2 regions of the Pseudoalteromonas luteoviolacea genome follow, and region 1 is predicted to be linked to the other one. Evidence: riboswitches for the same ligand, from Rfam matches in the RefSeq annotation. Region 1 holds a riboswitch; the other holds the start of a gene.
The links. Region 1 has a riboswitch for lysine ahead of lysC (lysine-sensitive aspartokinase 3). Riboswitches for the same ligand answer to the same signal wherever they lie in the genome.
Positions count from the first base shown of each region.

Region 1 (4,398 bases):
GCTTGCGTAGGGAAGCCCCAAATATTACCTAAACCAACAGCAGCACCTGCCGCCGCTAGAACAAAGCCAAGTCGGCTTTGAAAACCATCACGTACCTGAGCCATAATTGAACACAAATATAATTATTGTTGTGGCCAGCGATTATACCTTTTTAGACGAAGAATGCGAGCACTACAACCCTGATACAGGAACTCCTAAAGCTAATTGATGACTTAAAAACAATAGTTAAAAGCTCGAACCAGGCTGCTGCAAAAATTCCAGCTCTTCATCTGTTGAAACGCGACCAAGAATATTGTTTCTGTGTGGGTAGCGTCCAAATCTATCAATGATCCGTTTATGTGCCAATTCAAACTCATAACCTGGCAGATCTCTAAACAACACTTCTGCTTGTCGATGGATCACAGCACTTTCACTATGCATAAAGGGCATATACAAAAAACCTACTTCAGTATCATTGAGTGCTTTATCAAACCCTTTGTCTATAGCCTGCTGTGAAAGACTCAAAGCTAACGCATCACTAGCAAAAGCTTGCGGCGTATCACGATACATATTTCTAGGGAATTGGTCTAACACGATTATTTCGCACAAAGAACCAACAGGAGTTTCACGCCACTTTTCTAGCTCACCGTTGTAAGCCATTTTATGGAGTATAGAAAATTGACTTTTTACTTTCTGATCAAATGCCGAAGATTTTTGCCACCAATCTTGCTCGGAGCATGTAACAAACCAAAACTCGTAAATATCTTGATACTGCATAAGTAACCCTTAGTGTAAATATTCTCCACTTACTTAAGCTTGTCACTTTACGCTTTTTATTGCAACTTTATCATTAATATTTGTTATAAAGTTATTTCATTACTACGAGACATGAAGAGAACATATCGAATATGATGATGCTCTCCCCATAAAAATATATTTAAGCCACTTCTAGTAACTTTTGATGGATTGCTTTTACAACCGAATCTGAATGTGACTGCTCGACTAGAAAACATAAATTGTGACGACTTGCTCCGTGACAAATCAAACGAATATCAAACTCAGACAATACGTCAACCAAACAATCATCCCCACCCTTAAGCTGAATTTCAGAACCAATCATGGCGACGAGCGTTAGGTTATTTTCAACTGACACATGACAAAACTCGCCCAATTCATCAAGGCATGCCTGTTCAAGCTCAGGTCGTGATGCATTAGGTGCATTGTCCAAAGTAAGGGCAACACTGATTTCAGACGTGGTCACAAGGTCAACGGAGATATTATAGTTACTGAGTATGGTAAAGATTCTCGCTAAAAAACCACTTGCAAGCAGCATTTCAGGGCTCTTCAACGTCAGTAATATTTGATTTTTACGCTGTGTAACGGCTCGGATACCAGATTGCGACTGCGTTTCTTTTTCGATCCAAGTTCCACCCTGATCAGGGGCTTTACTAGAACCAACAAAGACCGAAATACCTTTACGGCTTGCGGGCAAAATAGTTGCTGGGTGCAATACCTTTGCCCCAAAAGTAGCCATTTCGGCAGCTTCGTCAAAACTCAGCCTCGCTATCGGTTTTGCTTTATCGCATAGCCTAGGATCGGTGCTAAAGATACCAACTACATCTGTCCAAATATGCACACTTTGTGCATTAATTGCTTCAGCAATCAGTGCAGCACTGTAATCAGAACCACCGCGACCAAGCGTAGTCGTTTGGCCATATTTATCACTACCAATAAATCCTTGGGTCACAACAACATGATTTTCAAGTAGTGGCTGTAAATGCTCTAAAGCCGCCGTTTCTGTCGACCTAATGTCTGGTGTTGCTTTAGAAAAATTACCATCCGTTTTTAATACTTTACGAACGTCAAAACGCACCGAGCTCACACCCAAATTACGCAACACTTGAGTGAAAATAAACGATGAAAATCGCTCCCCAAAACTTAATACCTCATCGCACTGCTGGGCATTTAACGCAGGCAATGATGCTATCTCTCTAAACTCATCATTTGTATCATCAAACCCAGACTGCAAATCATCATCGAGTTTCACATGGTCCAATATACGTTGCTGAATTTGCATCACAGCCTCAACCAAAGCTTGTCGCTGAGTTTCATTTGCTTTTTGTTGCACCAGCTCAACTAAGTGATTAGTGACGCCTGCACTAGCACTCACTACGACTACTCGAACATTTGGGTCATCATTTATGATTTGCGCGCAACGATGCATCGCTGTGAAGTCGGCAACACTGGTACCACCAAACTTAGCAACTACATACTGGGAATTCATTTTATCTCCTTGTGACAACATTGGTGCTGTCAAAAAATAAGGAGAACTCATTGGCAAGAGGATATAGGAATACATTGAAAAACCACTGCCAGAAGCTCTCCACCAATAATCGGTGACAGTTCCAGGGATTCAACCCCGTAAACCGAAAAGTCATTGTGACGACCAATCACTTTCCTCGGCGAATACTTCCCTCACTTGCTGTCGTTGGATGTCGTGTCCTCAAACAAGCTACCTAAGCATCGCACCTCTTCTGTCTATTTTGCGTGTTCTAAGCTGAACAATAGCAAAATAAAAGCCTGCTACTGGAGCAGGCTTTTAAAAACTATCTTTTAGACGTCTAGGTGTCAAGCAATTTTGTACCTAGACATTAAAAAATTTACTTAAATAAGCTGTCCCATATAAAATGAACCTGCATAACCAATGGTGTAAGCTACGAGTAAATATAACACCATTTTTAAATAGCTCATAAAAGTCAGTGCCTTGACTTTACTCATAGCGATGATCCCTGCTGCCGAGCCAATAATGAGCATCGAACCACCGACTCCCGTTGCATACGTAAACGTTAGCCATTGTTGAGGTGTCATTTCTATCTGCGCTTTAAGTAAGGCGGCTGTAAGTGGCACATTATCCACCGCTGCACTCAACAACCCAACTAAGTAATTCGCGTATTCTGGCGCCAAAAATTGATACAATTCAGTAAACATGTTCAATACGCCCACTTCCTTGAGCGCGCCTACGAGTAAAAGTACACCAACAAAAAACAGTAACGTGTCGTATTCTATCTCTCGTATGTAATCGATAATTTTCTTATTGACGTCTTTTTTACGCATCAGAAACTGTGCGACTAAAAACATAAAAGACAAACCAAACAAAAATGTCAGCATCGGCGGCACTTGATATTGCACACTTAAAAATAATGTAGCGAGCACAGTCGACATGAAAATAACGGCAATTGTAATATCTGTTTTTTCAATTCTTCTGACTTCCTGCCTTGCAAAGTGAAGTTGTTCATTCATACCAATTGATAACATCGCAGCCAATGCAAATACACTCACAATCGCAGGCAATACCAATAACAGCAAATCAGGAATTGTAACTTTACCAGCCAAAAATATCATTAAGGTCGTTACATCACCGGTGATCAAAGAGACGCCGCCAGAATTTACGCTAAATATAATTAATGTGGCATACTTAACAAGCTTTTTAGCATCCAATTTCAACGACATGACAACCGCTAGCGAAATTAAAGTCGCTGTAATATTGTCTGAAATCGAAGAAAACACAAACGCAAATGCACCGACAAGAAACATTAACTTTCTCTCGCTGATTTGCTCAGGCATGATCCGATGTACAATATTTTGAATAAAACCTTTGGAGTTTAAATAAGCCACAAAGGTCATTGCAGCCATTAAAAAAAGCCATAAGGTCGCGATTTCTAAAATGTTGTGATCGAGCTGATGTTGTATAGTTTCTGAGCTTTCACCATGAATTGGAGATATAAAAGCGATAATCCAACATAAAGTGCCAAAAAAAAGCGTCGTTTTGGCCTTGTTTACATGGATAATATCCTCTATAACGATAAGCACAAAAGCTAGCGCTATTAGGGTTAGGATTATGGAAGTGACCATACGCGTAAACAACCTGTAATAAAATGTAATTTTTGTAAAGGGTGATGTAAATCGCCGCGGAGTCTAACACTATGGGCAAGTGACTGCTATCGCTAATTACACTTTATGACAAATTAGTGAACTAGTGATGTCACAAAAATGATACAAACTGGAAAGTTATGATCCCAGCTAAAAAAGTTCTTAATACATTAAATGAACATTGGAGTGTTTTAGAGCTGTTATTTAAACGCTTTAAAATGGCCGATTTCAGTATAAAAGATGTACAAAACTTAATAAAATTAAAAAACCCAAATTGGTCCAGTGAACGGGTTTATAAAGAGACCAATAGATTATTAAATCAGGAAATTATTATTCCATTAGCCAAGTCTTCTCAACTTGAGATCAATCGTGCAGTCGCTGATTTTGCAAGCTTTCTACTACAAGAAGAACACTTAGGTTTGGCTGAAGAAATCACTGTACTAGTGAAAGATTTGCAACGCTTGGGCGAGCGCCTTTCTCAAGCAGGCA
Region 1 is NZ_CP015411.1:2,711,327-2,715,724, forward strand. Features, by position in the region: gene S4054249_RS11485 (sodium-dependent transporter) at 1-104, opposite strand, end outside; gene S4054249_RS11490 (DUF924 family protein) at 226-756, opposite strand; gene lysC (lysine-sensitive aspartokinase 3) at 917-2,263, opposite strand; lysine riboswitch at 2,348-2,521, opposite strand; gene nhaD (sodium:proton antiporter NhaD) at 2,644-3,891, opposite strand; gene S4054249_RS11505 (hypothetical protein) at 4,050-4,398, shown strand, end outside.

Region 2 (4,398 bases), 2.4 Mb from region 1:
TTAAAAGCTTTAAATGGCCGCTCAATGCATCTAAATCGTAAAGATAAAATGGCTCATGCTGGCTTTGTGTCAGCGATGTAATGGCATTTTTGACTGGCGTACTCAAGGTGGACATTAGCGAAGCACCTCTTCAAGCTCAAGGGATGCGTCACTCTGTTCGTCGCGATATTTTACGATCAAAGCACAAGATAAGCTAAGTCCTTGCTGTTGAGCCCATTCACCTTTAGCTGGGCGCGAACCTGGGATCACGATGGCATTTTCAGGGATTGCCTCACCTTTGTCTAAAGTACGTTCATTGACACAATCATAGACAGGAACGCTGGCAGATAGACGAACACCAGGAGCAAGTACAGCGCCTTTTTTGACAACAACACCTTCAACAAGCACGCAGCCTGCGCCAATGAATGCATCATCTTCTACAACCACTGGGCTGGCACCGACTGGCTCTAATACGCCACCTACTTGCACAGCGGCACTAAGGTGTACGTTTTTACCAATCTGGGCACATGAACCAACCAGAGCATGACTGTCAACCATGGTACCTTCGTCTACGTAAGCGCCGATATTTACATATGCAGGTGGCATGATAATGGTGCCAGGTGCTACGTATGCGCCACGGCGAACACTGCTGCCACCGGGTACCATACGTACACCTGCTTCTGCGGCAAAGCCCTGTGGTGCTAAGTTGTCTTTATCAACGAAGCCACCAGGGTACTCGGTGTTAGTGCCATTTCTAAATGCTTCTAAGATACCTTCTTTGACCTCGACATTGGCATGCCAGTTGCCTTGTTCATCCTGCGTTGCTGCGCGAACAGTGCCATTTTCTAGATTGTTTAATAGGGTTAACCAGCTCATGATACTTCCTTAACTCCAAGATAAAATTGTTGAATTTGCGGTTTTAATAAATGTGGTGTCACTGAGTTCTAAGTGTGTCAGTGGTGGGCGCAGACGCGGTGTTTCCAGTTGACCTTGTAAATGCATTAGGACTTTGACTGGGATTGGATTAGCAACACTAAATAAGCTATTTACTGCGTCTGTCCACGTGGTAAATAAATTAGGGAAAGTACCTGCTAATGAGCGCTGGACAAATTCCGCGGTTTGCTGCGGCCACGCGTTAGCTGCAACAGACACCAGACCTGCGGCGCCTGCTTGTGCAAAGTAAGGCATCAGCCCATCATCGCCGCTATATATAGCAAGCTCTGGAGACGCCTTACGGAAAGATTCAAACGTTGCGATATCTCCACTTGCCTCTTTAAGTGCCCATAGGTTTGGATGTGAAGACAAGTTTTCAATGACATTTGGGCTAATCGCGACAGCACTTCGTCCTGGTACGTTGTAGAGCATGCATGGGTGCTGACTGGCATCCAAGAGTGTCTTGAACCAATGTGTAAGACCAACGTTTCCGGGCTTTGCATACAATGGAGAACCAACTAAAAATGCGTCAATTGGCTGAGAATTACAAAACTCAACCCAATCTAGTTGTAGTGCAAGATCATAGCCGCCAATGGCAACCATTAAAGGCACCGTCGGTGATAGCTCACAGACAAATCGTACGATATCACGCTGCTCTTGCTGAGATAAGGCAAGGCCTTCGCCTGTGCTCCCAAGTAAAAGTATGCCATTGCCAGCTGCTTGCTGCGCGCGCACGAGTTGCGCCAAAGTGGCAAAATCAACATGATTATTATCGTCGAACGGCGTAACAAGCGCTGTCCATAACGGGTAGTCAGATAAGTTGTATTTAGATTTCATCTCTACCGAACTTAAATGCTGTTCGGTGGTTTGGGGTATGAAGTGATAGCCCAGCTTCCGAACAATTAAAATTCGAAGAGCAATGGACTTAAATAGAAAAAGGCATGGCCTTATCTTTCTAAGACCAGAAGCTCTCCACCAAATATGTTGGTGACAGTCGTTGGGATTCAGCCCAAGCGCCCGAAAAAATCACTTAGCAAAAGTGACTTCTTCTCGGCGTTAATTCCCCTCACTCGATGTCATTGGAGTTTGCTCTCCTCAATCTAGCTACCTGAATAACGCACCTCTTCCAGCCCTCAAAACAGCATGTGATGCTATTTTGCGATATTAGGGTCAGCGGGGATTGAAACATTTCAGCCATCTAGGTGTCAAGCTTCAAACTGTAAAAGATGAAAATTAAGCTACACTTGAGTATAAAAGCTGTGTGCTCAATTACTGTGTTTTTGCATCCAATAAGGAGGCAATCGGTTGCTTAAAATACTGAAAACATTTCGTTTTAGATACATACTTGCGATTTCAATTATGGTGATTGTGATCACCACAGCAATGGCAACGATGCAGATTTTATTATCTCAACAATCGGCCAATGCTCGCGTTATTAATACCGCAGGTATGCAAAGAATGTTGTCGCAAAAAACAGCATTATTATTGGGCGCTGAATATATTCGTCAGCACCCTGGCACATTTGATGAGCAACAAGCACTGCGGGATGCCTTGAACATGATGGCAGAAAATCAGGCTTTTTTGTTGCAACAGTCTGACAATCGATATGTTCATTTATCAGCAGATCTGCTCACTTTTTACTTTCAACCTCCTGCAGCCTTGGCTGCGCGAGTAGATGAATACATTGCATTAGTAACCGCAGCGCATAAACAAGCTCTGCTGGGACAGTTAAAAGTAGAGAAGTTAATACAGATACAGTCGCGAGCAAGTGAGTTACTGGTTTTGCTAGATCAAGCCGTGACGCTGCATGAATTGGTTGCGACGGACAAAGTAAAAAAATTACAAAATGTAGAGTTGGTTATCTGGATTTTTGGGTTACTGATTTTGCTACTTGAGGCGCGGTGGATTTTTTATCCAATGGAAAAAAGTATCCAGAAGAAAATTACGCACCTGCAGAAACTAAGGTTGGAAGCAAATCGGTTAAAGCGCAGTAAAAGTGAGTTTTTAGCTCGAGCGAGCCATGAAATGCGCACACCATTACAAGCCATTATGGGCTACCTCACTTTGTATAAAGAATCGAGTCATAAAGAACATTTAGATGTTGTTGATCATGCGGCGAAGCAATTGAATATCCTGTTATCATCAATAGATGATTACAACGTATTGTCTGAACAAAAAGAAATTAAACTAGATAGCAAAGTGGCGTGTCTTTCAGAGACAATATCTCACGCTTTGGCAATATATAAACCATTATTACAACAAAAGTCGCTGTTGTTTAACGCTGAACTAGGTGAAGGGTTACCGTTGCCAGTTGAGTGTGATCACAACCGCATTGCGTGGCTGGTTGGACAGATTTTAGATAATGCAGTGAAGTTCACAGAATATGGTGAAGTCAGCTTGGAAGCTAACTGTGTGGTAACGAAAAGTGGTGAAGGTTTATTTCGTTGTGTGATAAGTGATACAGGCCCTGGCATTGCGCAGTCACAAGCAAGTATTGACGAGGAAGAGAACTATCAAGGTATGCAGTTAGGTCTCACTAGGGCGCAGCTGATAGTGACTATGCTGGGAGGCAAAATTATTTTTACTGACAATGAACCTCATGGTACACGTGTTTTGTTAGAGTTGCCGGTGACCGTTGTTCAGCAATCGATGCATAATACCACCGAACTTCAAAGAGGTGCACCTGCGTTATTAGTGGAAGATAACCTGCTTAACGCCCGAGTTGTGGTGACTTTATTAGAAAAATTAGGTTTATCAGTCATCCATGTGGTGAATGGTCAAGAAGCACTTTCGGAGTTACAAAAGCAGGACTTTAGCCTCATATTAATGGATTTAAATATGCCGATTATGGACGGGTTTACGGCGATAAAAATGATACGCCATAATCTTGGTTTAGAAGTACCTATTTTGGTCCTTACTGCAAATACATCTGAGCAAGCCGTGAGTCGTGTGTACGAATTAGGTGCTAACACACATTTGTATAAACCCGTTGATATGAAGGCATTGCAAGAAAAAGTCGAAATGTTAATTATGCCTTCTGCTGTGAGCAACACGTCATAAAGCCTTTATGTTTGTTACTGAGCGGCAGAAAAGTGTGTGGTGAGTCGTCTGATATTAGGGCTCACCACCAAATTGTTAGATGCGTTTAATGGTAAACCCTTGCGCTTCTAGAAGTGCAATTAAACCATGCTTTTCAGGCAGGTGAAGCGCACCAACAGCGATAAAATGAGACTTTTTGTTCATTTTAGGCAGCAAAGTACGTACCCAGGTATGATTTCGTTCGACAACCAAAATTTGCTCTGCTAAGCGAGCATATTTTGAACCGTCAAAGCTCAACTTGTAATATTGATTTAATTTCTTGTCATCACCTGTTTTCCAAGCATCAACCATCTCGGCAATGAAAGCGTCTGCATCTTGCATTTGAGTAAGTGTTTGAGAAACCATTTCATCACTCATAAGGGCGATTTGACTGAACATTTCTAGCTG
Region 2 is NZ_CP015411.1:336,517-340,914, forward strand. Features, by position in the region: gene S4054249_RS01430 (PLP-dependent decarboxylase) at 1-115, opposite strand, end outside; gene S4054249_RS01435 (2,3,4,5-tetrahydropyridine-2,6-dicarboxylate N-succinyltransferase) at 115-855, opposite strand; gene dapA (4-hydroxy-tetrahydrodipicolinate synthase) at 865-1,749, opposite strand; lysine riboswitch at 1,870-2,046, opposite strand; gene S4054249_RS01445 (response regulator) at 2,218-3,972, shown strand; gene S4054249_RS01450 (TraB/GumN family protein) at 4,048-4,398, opposite strand, start outside.
Region 2: it holds a riboswitch for lysine, as region 1 does, so the genes downstream of both, dapA (4-hydroxy-tetrahydrodipicolinate synthase) here and lysC (lysine-sensitive aspartokinase 3) in region 1, are expected to answer to the same signal.